2 regions of the Kosakonia oryzae genome follow, and region 2 is predicted to be linked to the other one. Evidence: predicted binding sites of a transcription regulator. Region 2 holds the regulator's gene; the other holds the start of a gene.
The links. The regulator PurR, encoded in region 2, represses purine synthesis genes. The targets are predictions, from matches to a motif close to CANGCAAACGTTTGCNTG.
Positions count from the first base shown of each region.

Region 1: the regulator PurR is predicted to act here: its motif matches at 4,189-4,206, upstream of purE (5-(carboxyamino)imidazole ribonucleotide mutase).

Region 1 covers NZ_CP014007.2:4,016,601-4,024,299, forward strand. The annotation lists gene malI (Mal regulon transcriptional regulator MalI) at 1-875, shown strand, start outside; partial or broken gene AWR26_RS19105 (metal-dependent hydrolase) at 889-1,242, shown strand; gene cysS (cysteine--tRNA ligase) at 1,370-2,755, opposite strand; gene ppiB (peptidylprolyl isomerase B) at 2,929-3,423, shown strand; gene lpxH (UDP-2,3-diacylglucosamine diphosphatase) at 3,426-4,148, shown strand; gene purE (5-(carboxyamino)imidazole ribonucleotide mutase) at 4,278-4,787, shown strand; gene purK (5-(carboxyamino)imidazole ribonucleotide synthase) at 4,784-5,851, shown strand; gene AWR26_RS19135 (hypothetical protein) at 6,276-6,908, opposite strand; gene mnmH (tRNA 2-selenouridine(34) synthase MnmH) at 7,233-7,699, shown strand, end outside.
Region 2 covers NZ_CP014007.2:3,015,720-3,023,418, forward strand. The annotation lists gene AWR26_RS14325 (Grx4 family monothiol glutaredoxin) at 7-351, opposite strand; gene AWR26_RS14330 (C40 family peptidase) at 682-1,515, shown strand; gene sodB (superoxide dismutase [Fe]) at 1,639-2,220, shown strand; gene AWR26_RS14340 (MFS transporter) at 2,251-3,420, opposite strand; gene cydH (cytochrome bd-I oxidase subunit CydH) at 3,585-3,674, opposite strand; gene purR (HTH-type transcriptional repressor PurR) at 3,974-4,999, shown strand; gene punR (DNA-binding transcriptional activator PunR) at 5,018-5,929, opposite strand; gene punC (purine nucleoside transporter PunC) at 6,040-7,239, shown strand; gene cfa (cyclopropane fatty acyl phospholipid synthase) at 7,537-7,699, shown strand, end outside.

The DNA.
Region 1 (7,699 bases), 1.0 Mb from region 2:
TACAAAACGTCGCGGCGGCTAACCTGCGCGCCAACACCTCCAACCTGATTGGGCTTATCCTGCGCGATTTCAGCGACAGCTTTTCCATCAAAGTGATGGCCAGTATCGTTCAGGAGCTGGAAAAGCAGGGCTATATGGTGTTCCTCGGCCAGCCGCTTAATGATGGCGAGCACCTGGAACGCTGCCTGCTCTCCTTCCAGCAACAGGGCGTGGCGGGCGTGATTTATCTCGCCTCGGACACGCGCAGCGCCTCGCTGCCTGAACAGATCCGCCAGTGCCACCTTCCGCTGGTAGTGGTTTCACAGTCACTGCTCAACGAAAACTGCGATTTGGTGATGCGTGATAACCGCCAGGCGGCGAGCCTGGCGACGCGCTACCTGATTGAACGCGGGCACCGCAGCATTGCCTATATTGGCGGCGTTGAGGGCGATTTACTTCGCCAGCAGCGGCTGTTGGGTTTTCGCAGCGCGATGAGCCAGTATGGGCTGGTGCTGCGTGAAGGTTCAACGCCGGATTGTAGCGACGACACCCAGGCGGCAAGCTACGCCACCCGACAACTGCTGGAAAATAACAACACCATCACCGCCCTGCTCTGTCACTCCCCGGCGGCGATGATTGGCTCGATATCCGGTATTCACCACACCGGGCGCACTATCGGCAAGGATGTCTTTCTCTCTCAACAAGTTGCGTTGATAGGCTTTGAGGATATGCTGCACGTCAACCTCACCTCGCCCTCGTTCACCTATGTCTCTTCTGCCAGTGAAGAGACCGGGCGCCAGGCTGCCGGGCTGATGCTGCGCAAACTGAAAGAACCAGAATTACAGACCCAGCGCATTACGCTCTCCGGGCAGCTTATCGCCCGCGAGTCAGCGTAATTAACCGCGGCGTTATCGCGGATTTACCCACTCGCTGCTGTTTGCCTTCGTCGTACCGCTGCTGGTCGCGTGGTTTGGGCGAAAACGGTTTAAAGCCAGCCTGCTGCGCTGCTGGGCATTTTTAACGGTTTCGCTGTTATCGCACAGCCTGCTGGATTCAATAACCACTGGCGGTAAAGGCGTCGGCTGGCTGTGGCCGTGGTCAGATGAACGCTTCTTTGCGCCCTGGCAGGTAATTAAAGTCGCACCGTTTGCCCTGTCACGCTACACCACGCCATATGGTCACCAGGTGATCATTTCGGAGTTGCTGTGGGTGTGGCTGCCAGGTGTGATAGTGATGGGATTGTTGTGGTGGCGCAGGCGTTAAAGGGTGGATGGCGGTTTTCGTGTTAACCGGCGTTGTGCAGGCCGGATAAGCGGCATCCGGCGCTCGTTAGCGAATGGCAGAGAAAAACACGCCAGAGATAAAAAAAGCGGCCGAAGCCGCTTTTTTCTTATTTACGACGCCAGGTGGTGCCCTGCGGGCCATCTTCCAGCACGATGCCCATCTCGTTGAGACGGTCACGCGCCGCATCGGCCGCTGCCCAGTCCTTCGCTTTACGCGCATCCAGACGCTGCTGGATCAGCTGTTCGATTTCAACCACTTCGCCATCGTCCGCTTGCGCACCGCTTTGCAGGAAAACATCCGGCTCCTGCTCCAGCAAACCAAGTACGCCCGCCAGCTTGCGCATATGTGATGCCAGCGCGTTGGCCGCATGCGCATCTTCCGTTTTCAGACGGTTCACTTCACGCGCCATGTCGAACAGCACCGAGTAAGCTTCCGGCGTGTTGAAATCATCATCCATTGCTTCCACAAAACGCGCTTCAAACGCCTCGCCGCCTTCCGCCGGCACGGCGCTGTCCGTACCGCGCAGTGCGGTGTAGAGACGCTCCAGCGCAGAGCGTGCCTGCTTGAGGTTCTCTTCGCTGTAGTTCAACTGGCTGCGGTAATGACCGGACATCAGGAAGTAGCGGATGGTTTCCGCGTCGTAATACTTCAGCACGTCGCGCACGGTAAAGAAGTTACCCAGCGATTTGGACATCTTTTCGCGGTCAACCATTACCATGCCGGAGTGCATCCAGTAATTCACGTACTCGCCGTCATGGGCGCAGGTAGACTGCGCGATTTCGTTTTCATGATGCGGGAACATCAGATCAGAACCGCCGCCGTGAATGTCGAAATGTGAACCGAGCTGTTTGCAGTTCATCGCCGAGCACTCAATGTGCCAGCCCGGACGCCCTTCGCCCCACGGCGACTGCCAGCTCGGCTCGCCCGGCTTGGACATTTTCCACAATACGAAATCCATCGGGTTGCGTTTGACGTCAGCGACTTCCACGCGCGCCCCCGCCTGCAACTGATCCAGATCCTGGCGCGAAAGCTGGCCGTAACTCGGATCCGTCGGCACGGAGAACATCACGTCGCCGTTGTCAGCCACATAAGCGTGGCCGCGTTCCAGCAGGCGTTCGGTGATTTCAATAATTTCGTGGATATGGTGCGTCGCGCGCGGCTCGCTGTCCGGACGCAGAATATTGAGCGCATCAAAATCCTTATGCATCTCGACGATCATACGATCGACCAGCGCAACAAAGCTTTCGCCGTTTTCATTCGCGCGTTTAATGATTTTATCGTCAATATCGGTGATGTTACGCACATACTTCAGCTTATAGCCGAGAAAACGCAGGTAACGTGCAACCACGTCGAAAGCCACAAAAGTGCGGCCGTGGCCAATATGACACAGATCGTAAACAGTGATACCACACACGTACATGCCGACTTCCCCGGCATGAATAGGTTTGAATTCCTCTTTTTGGCGCGTCAGTGTATTAAAGATTTTTAACATCGAAGATTCCATTTGGACGTGTGTGGAACGAAAACCGCATATATTACCCGTAATTCAAACCCGAAGCAGCACACTTTGCAAGGTGATCCCACCTCGCGGTTATGCTATAACAGGCGACTATCTCTGACCCACTGGCGGGTCTGTGCACTACACTATCAGAACAGGATGCAATAATGGTTACTTTCCACACTAATCACGGCGACATCGTAATCAAAACGTTTGACGATAAAGCGCCTGAAACAGTTAAAAACTTCCTGGACTACTGCCGTGAAGGTTTCTATAACAACACGATTTTCCACCGTGTTATCAACGGCTTCATGATTCAGGGCGGCGGCTTCGAACCGGGTATGAATCAGAAAGTCACTAAAGATCCGATCAAAAACGAAGCCAATAACGGTCTGAAAAACAGCCGTGGTACGCTGGCAATGGCGCGTACTCAGGCGCCGCACTCCGCAACTGCGCAGTTCTTCATCAACGTGGCAGACAACGACTTCCTGAACTTCAGCGGCGAAAGCCTGCAAGGCTGGGGCTACTGTGTCTTCGCCGAAGTGGTTGAAGGCATGGATGTGGTTGACAAAATCAAAGGCGTTTCCACCGGTCGTAGCGGCATGCATCAGGACGTTCCGAAAGAAGACGTTGTGATTGAAAACGTGACCGTCAGCGAGTAAGCGTGGCGACACTCTTTATTGCAGATTTGCACCTGCAAACAGAAGAACCGGCGATCACCGCCGGTTTTCTGCGTTTTTTAGCCGGTGAGGCTCGCCAGGCGGACGCGCTCTATATTCTGGGCGATCTGTTTGAAGCCTGGATCGGCGATGACGATCCCAATCCGCTGCACCAGCAAATCGCCAGCGCCATCAAATCGCTGGTTGAAAGCGGCGTACCCTGTTACTTCATTCACGGCAACCGGGATTTCCTGCTCGGCAAACGCTTTGCCCGCCAAAGCGGTATGCAACTGCTACCGGAAACGCAAGTGCTTGACCTGTATAACCGCAAGGTATTGATCATGCATGGCGATACGCTATGTACCGACGATGCCGGTTACCAGGCGTTTCGTAAAAAAGTCCACACGCCGTGGATACAAACCCTGTTTCTCGCCCTACCGCTGTTCATCCGCCGTCGTGTCGCCGCGAAAATGCGCGCCGGAAGTAAAGCCGCTAACAGCAGTAAATCGCAGGCGATCATGGACGTGAACCCGCAAGCCGTCATCGACGCGATGGAAAAGTACCGCGTTCAGTGGTTGATCCACGGCCATACGCATCGCCCGGCAGTACATGAATTGACGGCCAATAACGCTCCGGCTTATCGCGCCGTTCTCGGTGCCTGGCACAGCGAAGGCTCAATGGTGCGCGTTAGCGAAACCGGTGTCGAACTGCGCTTTTTTCCCTTCTGAATAACAACGCCAGGATGGCGGCAAACGCGCAAAACATCGCCACGCAACCGTTTTCCTTCGCCATTTTACGTGCTATTCTCTGTGCCCTCTTTTGTCGTCTGAAGTACACCCACAGGAGTTTTGAGACGCATGTCTTCAAGCAACCAACCGGCGCGCATCGCCATTGTTATGGGATCGAAAAGCGACTGGGCAACCATGCAGTTCGCCGCAGAAATCCTTGATACCCTGAACGTCCCGCACCATGTTGAAATCGTCTCCGCACACCGCACTCCGGATAAACTGTTTAGCTTCGCCGAAAGCGCAGAGCAGAACGGTTTTCAGGTGATTATCGCCGGTGCTGGCGGCGCGGCGCATTTGCCAGGGATGATTGCGGCCAAAACGCTGGTGCCGGTGCTGGGTGTACCAGTACAAAGTGCCGCGCTGAGCGGCGTTGATAGCCTTTACTCTATCGTCCAGATGCCGCGCGGTATTCCTGTTGGTACACTGGCGATCGGCAAAGCTGGCGCGGCAAACGCGGCGCTGCTGGCCGCGCAAATCCTCGCCCAGCACGATGCTGCACTGCATCAGCGTCTGGCGCAGTGGCGTAAAACCCAGACCGACGAAGTGCTGGACAATCCGGATCCCCGGGGTGCGGCATGAAGCAGGTTTGCGTATTAGGTAACGGCCAGCTTGGCCGCATGCTGCGCCAGGCCGGTGAGCCGCTGAGCATTGCTGTGTGGCCGGTCGGGCTGGACGCAGCGCCGGAAGCGGTGCCGGTTCAGCAGAGCGTGATCACGGCGGAAATTGAACGCTGGCCGGAAACGGCGCTGACCCGCGAACTGGCGCGTCATCCGGCGTTTGTAAACCGCGACGTATTTCCGGTAATTGCGGATCGCCTGACGCAGAAACAACTCTTTGACAAACTGCAACTCGCCACTGCGCCATGGCAACTGCTGGCGGAGAAAAGCGAGTGGCCGGGCGTGTTTTCGCGTCTGGGCGAGCTGGCCATCGTCAAACGCCGCGTCGGCGGTTATGACGGTCGCGGCCAGTGGCGTCTGCGAGCTACCGATACCGATCAACTGCCGGAAGAGTGCTACGGCGAGTGCATCGTCGAGCAGGGCATCAACTTTTCAGGTGAAGTGTCACTGGTTGGCGCGCGCGGTCATGATGGCAGCACAGTGTTTTATCCGCTGACGCACAACCTGCATCAGGATGGCATTTTGCGTACCAGCGTGGTTTTCCCGCAGGCCAACGCCGAACAGCAGCAGCAGGCCGAAGAGATGCTTTCGGCGATCATGCACGAGCTGAACTACGTCGGCGTAATGGCGATGGAGTGCTTTGTCACCCCGGCCGGGCTGCTGATTAACGAGCTGGCGCCGCGTGTTCACAACAGCGGCCACTGGACGCAAAACGGTGCCTCAATCAGTCAGTTTGAACTGCATCTGCGCGCGATAGTGGATTTACCGTTGCCGCCGCCAGTGGTCAATAGCCCGTCGGTGATGATCAACCTGATTGGCAGCGATCTCAATTACGACTGGCTGAAGCTGCCGCTGGTGCATCTGCACTGGTACGACAAAGAGGTGCGTCCGGGGCGTAAAGTGGGTCACCTGAACCTCAACGACAGCGACACCGCCCGTCTGAGCGCCACGCTGGAAGCGCTGGTTCCGCTGTTACCGCCGGAATATGCCAGCGGCATCGCCTGGGCGCAGTCAAAACTGCAGTAAGCTATCGATTTACGCTGGCGGTCATCGCCAGCGTTTTCAATTTTCGCTTGCTGCGTTCCTTTGAAGCAAGCTGCTTTCATAAACGTCCTGTACACGTATCAGTTTCGCGCCACAACATTACAGATCATCTGAGGTAAATTAATCTCCGCCAGAATTTTATTTGCCAACTGCTCAGGGGTTGCATTTTTTGACGTCAGGTAAATATCTTTCTTCCACATAACGGCAATTTTCGCTAATTTCAGCAAATGATATTTCCGGATGCTGGGCAGTAATATGACCTCGAATGAGGAAATAATGGCGTTTCCTTTGTGAATTCCCTCTCGCGTATTGGAACTATCGTAGATATATTTCTCCCGAACATTTGGATCCGAACCGAGTATAAACTCCTGCCGATAAATCAAACGTAAGCCCCGAAGCGATCGCGTCAAGCATTCGACACATTCGAGGTATTCAGAGGGATATTGACTGCCGCCAGAATTTTATACGCCAGTTGATTAGGGGTGGCATCTTTAGCCGTAAGATAAAGATCGCGCTTCCAGGAAGTAGATACTCTGGCTAAATGCAGTAAATGTTCCATCATGACGCCGGGAGGTAAAACGGCGTCTTCAAGAGGAATGACCGGATTTCCTGCATGGATGAATGGGCTCGTATCAGAACAGTCATAAACATTTTGCGCATTCGGCCCTGGCTCCGTCTCCAGAATCAGATGGTTTTTATAAAATAATCGGCTACCTGATGATGTATTTTGAATGTGCCAAGCGCGCGGGCTAATATCAAGGTCATCACGTGATGAAAAACCAACTATTCTATTATTGCGATAAAAAACGGAGGTTCTTCCATCATCATGGCTGTTCGTTCGACGGTTCAATTCCAGTCGAATTCGGCAAAACTCAGTCGTTTCCGTGTCATAATAATAAAATGATGAGAATTTATTTTTGCCTGGATCGGTGAACCAACATTTAAAGCTCGTTCCTATATCATAATAAAAGTAAGCGGGCGCCTCCTTATCTTTAGGCCCGCAACACAACCGTCCAAACCGCTTAAACCATTTAAACATAGCTTATCCTTATCTATTTTACTTTAATTAAAAATTACACATAAAACATAATTTACAGGTAAATAAACCACAAGATAATTGTTATTAATTAATCAGATAATACTCGTCTTTAATAAGATATTTAATCTTATTAAGTATCGCCAAATAAAAACCTTTTTCCCACAACGCCCTTCCAGAGATTGAATCCGGGTAGGATTTTGAATATCACAACAATATTCCGAACGCAGATAAAATAGCCCTCTTCCCCTGCCTTTGATCTCCGCCACTTCAGGCGTAAAATCTGCACGCGGCGGTTACCGCCAGTGTTTTGCAGAAGGAAGCCCCATGAACGACACGACGGATTACCTGACTATCCTGCGTGATACCACTCCCCTTATTGATGTCCGCGCACCGGTTGAATTTCAACAGGGTGCTCTTCCTGGCGCCATTAACCTGCCGTTGATGAATGACAGCGAGCGCGCCGCCGTCGGCACCTGTTACAAAAAAGCGGGGCCGGAGGCAGCGTTGCGTCTGGGCCATCAGTTGGTTCAGGGCGAATTACGGGAACAACGAATGCAGGCATGGCTACAGGCTTGCGCGCAAAATCCGCGCGGCTATCTGTGCTGCGCACGCGGTGGTCAGCGTTCGCACATTGTACAGCAGTGGTTACGCGAGCGAGGAGTTGACTATCCGCTGGTCACTGGCGGCTACAAAATACTGCGTCAGGCAGCAATAGAGGCGATACATCAGCGTTTGCAGCGCCCGCTGTTGCTGATTGGCGGCTGTACCGGCAGTGGCAAAACGTTACTGGT
Region 2 (7,699 bases):
GGAAACTTATTCCGCAGCCGGCTCGTCTTTATGATTTGCCGCCGCTTCTTTAATCAGCGATTGCAGTTCGCCGCGCTGATACATCTCAATGATGATATCGCAGCCGCCGACCAGTTCACCTTCCACCCACAACTGCGGGAAGGTTGGCCAGTTAGCGTATTTCGGCAGTTCTGCGCGGATGTCCGGGTTTTGCAGGATGTCCACATACGCGAAGCGTTCGCCACAAGCTGAAAGCGCCTGCACAGCCTGGGCGGAGAAGCCGCAGCTCGGCAGCTTCGGGGAGCCTTTCATATACAGCAGAATCGGGTTTTCAGCGATTTGACGCTGGATTTTCTCAAGGGTTGTGCTCATTGTCTTACTTCCTTCAACTTCTTCTACGGCTGAGATCTGACATTGTAACGGTTCAGACAAGCAACGGAAAATAACATTTTATTCACCGTTCATTATTTTATCGTCTGTCACGTAAAGTTGCCTTAAAAATATGACTTAACCCAACTCGCCCTGCTCAACTCTTAACCGTCATAGAAACGTTTTGCTGCTTTTTTTTGCGCTTGCTAACGAAACGAAGTTATAGATGCAAAAACAGTATTAACTTTTGTGCTTTTTATGGATTAGAATCGACGGGTTTTGAAAAACCATACGCAGGCATATTATATGCTTGCCATAACAGGGGATTGCTCAGTGGCGCGGATACCAAAAGCTTCGATCACGCTCTGTGCTTTGTTGTTCACCACGCTTTCTTTCACGCCATTGGCTAACGCCTCTGAACAGGCGCGAGCATCGGCCGTGCAAAAATCGCATCTGGCGAAAGCATCCGAACGTAAGAAAAAAACCACATCACAAAAAACATCAAAGAAAAGCGGTCGCAGTACGGCAGAAAAAACCACCAGTAAAAAAACAGCGGAACACAAGAAGTCACCGGCTAAGAAAAAAGTTTCCACCAGCAGCAAAGCCAGTCAGATCACCTCGCGTCGTAACAAAACCAGCCAGTTAAAACCTACAGAAGTCGCCTGGACGGAAAAATGCAGTACGCCGCGCAAAGGTCACAAGCCTCATTGTGTCAAAGTCAAAAAAACCACGACCATTGCTGAAGCGCATAAAGTGCGTATCCAGAAAGCCCAGAAAACGGCGATGTCGAAACTGATGAACCAGATTGGTAAACCTTACCGCTGGGGCGGCACCTCGCCGAGCACCGGTTTTGATTGTAGTGGTCTGGTCTATTACGCCTATAAGGATTTAGTGAAATTCCGCATTCCGCGCACCGCCAACGAAATGTATCACCTGCGTGATGCTTCGCCGGTGAATGTGGCAGAGCTGGAAAGCGGCGATCTGGTATTCTTCCGCACGCAAGGTCGCGGTACCGCCGATCACGTTGGCGTGTACGTTGGCAACGGCAAGTTTATCCAGTCTCCGCGCAGCGGCCAGGATATTCAGGTCACTTCCCTTAGCGAAGACTACTGGCAGCGCCATTACGTCGGCGCTCGCCGCGTCGTTACACCAAAAACCATTCGTTGATCTCATCGCCTGTCGTCACTGCGACAGGCGATGTTCTCTTTTTCCCGTCTCCGCGATTTGTTACTCTAAGCCTCACACTCAGTAGGGTTATTGGGTGTATTAAAATAATGAAGGAGAGTAGCAATGTCGTTCGAATTACCTGCATTACCGTATGCAAAAGACGCCCTGATGCCGCATATCTCAGCCGAAACGCTGGAGTATCACTATGGTAAGCACCATCAGACTTATGTCACTAACCTCAACAATTTGATCAAAGGCACCGCCTTCGAAGGCAAAACGCTGGAAGAGATCGTTAAGCACAGCGAAGGTGGCGTGTTCAATAACGCCGCGCAGGTCTGGAATCACACTTTCTACTGGAACTGCCTCGCGCCGCACGCTGGCGGTGAGCCGACTGGCGAACTAGCCGCTGCGATTGCTAAAACATTTGGCAGCTTTGCCGAGTTTAAAGCGCAGTTTACCGATGCCGCAGTGAAAAACTTTGGTTCAGGCTGGACATGGCTGGTGAAAAAAGCGGATGGCGGGTTGGCGATTGTCTCAACGTCCAATGCGGGAACACCGCTGACGACGAATGCGACACCGCTGCTGACTGTCGATGTCTGGGAACATGCTTATTACATTGACTACCGCAACGCCCGTCCGAACTACCTTGAACACTTCTGGGCGCTGGTCAACTGGACCTTCGTGGCGAAGAATTTCGCCGCATAAAACAAAGGAGGGGCATAGCCCCTCCTCTTTTTACTCGACTGCCGCACAGGCTCGTTCCGGCCGGGAGCGCCCGGAAAACAGCACCACCATCAGCCCAAGCCCGGCAATAATCGCCCCCATCACCGGGACAAAATCATAACCCAGACCGCCGGAGATCACCGCGCCGCCCGCAGCCGCACCGAGTGCGTTACCGAGGTTAAAGGCACCGATGTTCACTGAAGAAGAGAGCCCCGGCGCTTCATGTGCGACGCGCATTACACGCATTTGCAGCGGCGGAACCACGGCAAAGGTCGCAGCGCCCCAGACCACCATACTGATAGCCGCGCCCACTTCGCTGCGGGCCAGGAACGGAATGGCCAGCATGATGGCAATCAGCAGGATAAGAAAGCCTTTCAGCGTACCGGTTACCGAACGATCCGCCAGTTTGCCGCCAAGGTAGTTACCAATCGAGAAACCGACGCCAATCAGAACCAACATCCCGGTAACAAATACCGGCGTAGCATCAGTAATGGTGCGCAGCACCGGCGAAATATAGGTATAGAGCGTAAACATCGCGCCTGCACCGAGCACCGTCGTCAGCAGTGCCGACAGCACCTGTGGACGAACCAGCACGGACAACTCTTTGCGTACATCCGGACGTTCGCCCGTTCCGCCGCCAGGCAGCGAGAAGTAGAGGCTCAGCATAGCAACCAGGCCCAGCACGGCGGTCGCCATAAACGACATGCGCCAGCCGATGGTTTCACCCAGCCAGGTTGCAGCAGGCACACCGCCAATATTGGCGATAGTCAGCCCCATAAACATGGTCGCGACGGCGCTGGCTTGTTTCTCTTTTGCTACCACGCTTGCGGCAACAACCGAACCCAGACCAAAGAAAGCACCGTGGTTGAGGCTGGTGACGATGCGCGCCAACATTAAAGTGGTGTAGTCCGGCGCGATTGCCGACAGCACATTACCCAGCGTAAAGATCGCCATCAGAAAAATCAGCGCATTACGTCTGCCTCGGTGCGACAGCAGCAGCGTCATCAGTGGCGCTCCCACCATCACGCCAATCGCATAAGCGCTAATCAGCATTCCCGCCGCCGGAATGGAAACATCGACGCCACGGGCAATAACGGGCAGCAACCCCATCGGGGAGAACTCCGTTGTACCTATCCCAAAGGCGCCAATCGCCAGGGCAAGCAGAGGGAAATTAATTTTCATCGTTTGACTCCGAAAAAGCCGTGTCGGTTGGGGACACTGTCGCAGAAGTCAAAAGTATGACAGCAATCACAAAAAACAGAAGTTAGCAGAATGACAAAAGATTATTGCAGAAGTGATAACAATGGCGGGGAAAGCCGAGGGAGAAGGCTCTCCCTCGTGCCAGATCAATGCAGCGCGGCGGTCAGCCCACCGAAAACAATCAGGCTCAGAACAATGACGGTAGTGACCAAAGAATACTTCAGATCGGTGCTCATCAATTTTTCTCCATTTTCATTTCCCCACAAATAGTGGGTTTGCGCATTTTTGCACAAATAATCATAAAAATCTTGCAGGAATTCGGGGGAGATATGTTTTAGCGCTTCCCCTTTTGCTCAAGATAAGACAAAATTCGACGCTAAATTTATTAGCGTACCGGCCATTGACTCCCCTCCTGACGTTTAGTGTCTTTTTCCCGGCGTACCGCACTCACTTTGCTGGGGTTCAGGGTGATGGAAGGCAAACGTTTACCTTAAGTATTATCAGGAGCTTATGATATGGTCTGGAGTGATTTCTGATGGCAACGATTAAAGACGTCGCGAAACGAGCAAACGTTTCCACTACAACCGTATCTCATGTAATTAACAAAACGCGCTTCGTCGCTGAAGAGACTCGCAACGCCGTATGGGCAGCGATCAAAGAGTTACATTACTCCCCCAGCGCCGTGGCGCGTAGCCTGAAGGTCAATCACACTAAATCGATCGGTTTGCTGGCCACCAGCAGCGAAGCCGCCTATTTTGCCGAGATCATCGAAGCCGTAGAGAAAAAATGCTTCCAGAAAGGCTACACCTTGATCCTCGGCAACGCCTGGAACAGCCTTGAGAAACAGCGCGCCTACCTGTCGATGATGGCGCAAAAACGCGTCGATGGCCTGCTGGTGATGTGCTCCGAATACCCGGAGCCGCTGCTGAGCATGCTGGAAGAGTACCGTAATATTCCGATGGTCGTGATGGACTGGGGCGAGGCGAAAGCCGATTTTACCGACTCGGTCATTGATAACGCTTTTGAAGGCGGCTATATGGCCGGCCGCTATCTGATTGAGCGCGGGCATCGCGATATCGGCGTCATCCCTGGCCCGCTGGAGCGCAACACCGGCGCAGGCCGCCTCGCCGGTTTTATGAAGGCGATGGAAGAAGCGATCATCACCGTACCGGAAAACTGGATCGTACAGGGCGACTTTGAACCGGAATCAGGTTACCGGGCGATGCAGCAGATCCTCAACCAGTCACACCGCCCCACTGCCGTGTTCTGCGGCGGCGATATTATGGCGATGGGCGCGCTCTGCGCGGCGGATGAGATGGGGCTGCGCGTTCCCCAGGATATTTCGCTGATCGGCTATGACAATGTGCGCAATTCCCGCTACTTTACGCCCGCGCTGACCACCATCCATCAGCCGAAAGATTCGCTGGGTGAAACGGCCTTTACCATGTTGCTCGATCGTATTGTCAACAAACGCGAAGAGTCGCAGTCCATCGAAGTTCATCCGCGTCTGATCGAACGTCGTTCAGTGGCAGATGGCCCATTCCGCGACTACCGCCGTTAATCACCCCTGCGGGGGCCGCTACTGTGGCTCCCGCAACCATTCGCTGTTCAGCGTCTCACTGTCCCCCAGATACTCCAGCAGCCAGCTCAACGCCGGTGATGCGTCATTTTGTTGCCATGTCAGGCAGCAGGCCGCATCCGGAAACGGATTCTCCAGTTCCAGCGCCACCCAGTCGCCGCTGTCCAGCCGGGGACGGGCGAAATGCGCGGGCACCATCCCCACACACAGCCCGGCAGAAAGACAGGCTTCTGAAGAGGACCAGTCCGGCACGATGACCCGCTTCTGGTTATCCAGCAGCCAGGTAATACGTTTAGGCAACGAGCGCGACGTATCTTCCTGGATCAACGAGGGCCAGTTGCGCAACGTTTCATCGCTTAGCGGGCCGGGCATTGATGCTAGCGGATGGCGGCTGGAGACCACGCATTTCCAGCTCAGCATGCCCATATCACGAAACGCATACCGTCCACCGACCGGGATCGCCTGAGTCGCGCCAATCGCCACCTCAACGCGGCCATCTGCCAGCGCATCCCAGACACCGTTAAACACCTCCTGGTAAACCTGTAATTCGACGTCGTTAAAATGTCGGTAGAAATCGACGATCAATTGCCGTGTTCGCGCCGGTTTCACAATGTTATCCACGGCAATCGCCAGTTGACCGCGCCAGCCGTTAGCGATCTGTTGGCACTGCTGGCGGGTGATCTGCATTTTTTTGATAACAGATCGCCCCTCTTTTAAAAACCAGCTTCCGGCAGGTGTTAACTCCACATCGCGATGACGGCGTTCAAATAACGGAACCGCCAGCCACTCTTCCAGTTGGCGCACGGTATAGCTCACTGCTGAAGGCACACGGTGCAACTCCTGAGCGGCACCGCTGAAACTTCCGTTGCGTGCAACAGCATCAACCACTTCCAGTGAATATTCTGACCACATAATCTGCCTGCAAAAATTTTGAAATCACTGCGCAAATATTAGCGTTTCACAAGCGGAAAAGCACTCCTTACACTCGACAGCCCTGAAGAAGCAACAAGGTGAGAACTCAAATGCAACCTGGCAAAGGATTTTTAGTCTGGCTCGCGGGATTAAGCGTGCTCGGCTTTTTAGCCACCGACATGTACCTGCCCGCGTTCAGCGCGATACAACAAGATTTGCAAACCTCTCCGGCCATCGTCAGCGCCACGCTCAGTTTGTTTCTGGCTGGCTTTGCTGTCGCACAACTGGTGTGGGGGCCATTGTCGGATCGCTATGGTCGCAGACCCATTCTGTTGAGCGGGCTGGCCATTTTCGCGCTTGGCTGCCTGGGAACATTGTGGGTACGGGACGCCAGCCTGTTACTGGCGCTGCGTTTCGTACAGGCGATCGGCGTTTGTGCCGCTACCGTCAGTTGGCAGGCGCTGGTCACTGACCACTATCCGGCACACCGCGTTAATCGTATCTTCGCAACCATTATGCCGCTGGTGGGCCTGACGCCTGCACTTGCCCCTCTGCTGGGAGCCTGGATGCTGGAGCACTTCTCCTGGCAGGCGATTTTTGCCACGCTGCTGGCAATAACCCTTGTGCTGATGGTGCCCGCCTGGCGGTTGAAAACGCCCGCGCAGACTGCTGCGCTGCATGAACAACCGCTGACCTTTTTCGATCTGCTGCGCAATAAAGCGTATTGCGGCAATGTCATTATCTACGCCGCCTGCTCGGCCAGTTTTTTTGCCTGGCTGACCGGTTCGCCGTTTATTTTGCACGAGATGGGTTATGGTCCGTCAGTCATTGGTCTGAGCTACGTACCGCAGACCGTTGCCTTCCTGATTGGCGGCTATGGTTGCCGCGCCGCATTGCAAAAATGGCAGGGTTCGCGCCTGCTTCCGTGGCTGCTGAGCGCCTTTGGGCTAAGCGTGATTGCCACCTGGATCGTGGGTTTGCTGCCGCAGGCATCACTGACCGCACTGCTGATCCCGTTCTGTTTTATGGCAATGGCCAACGGCGCCATCTATCCTGTTGTGGTGGCACAGGCGTTACGCCCGTTTCCCCAGGCAACTGGCCGCGCAGCCGCGCTGCAAAATACGTTGCAACTTGGGTTGTGTTTCCTGGCAAGCCTGGTGGTTTCAGGGCTAATTGCCACGCCACTGTTTACCACCACCAGCGTGATGGTGGTGATGGTGCTGCTGGCGGCGTTTGGCTATCGCCAGCAACATCAGCGTAATACCGAAACGGTAAAAGATGAGGCTGTCTCCTCCTCTTCGCACGGGTGATTTGTTAACGACTATCAACAAGGAAGTGATTAGCTTGCTAACAGCTTTAAGTTGAATCACCAGATATTGAGGCCTATACTGATTTTCGGTTTTTAATAAATACGATAAATATTATGTAGTAACGGGCACCGGATTGTGCCCGTCATTCCAGGGACGGCCTTTCGGCAAGGGTCATCTCCCTTCCTCTGTTCTACGTCGGATATCAGCCTCACGGTGAAAACCGTGAGATTTCTCACAAGCCCGAAAAAGCGACTACGCTGTTTGAAGGTTCAGATCACTGCGAGTGATGGAGAAGTTATGAGTTCATCGTGTATAGAAGAAGTTGGCGTACGGGATGATAATTGGTTCCGTATAGCAAACGAGTTACTGAGCCGCGCAGGTATCCGCGTCAACGGTCCCGCCGCTTCAGATATCCAGGTGAAAAACCCGGATTTTTTTAAACGTGTTTTACAGGAAGGTT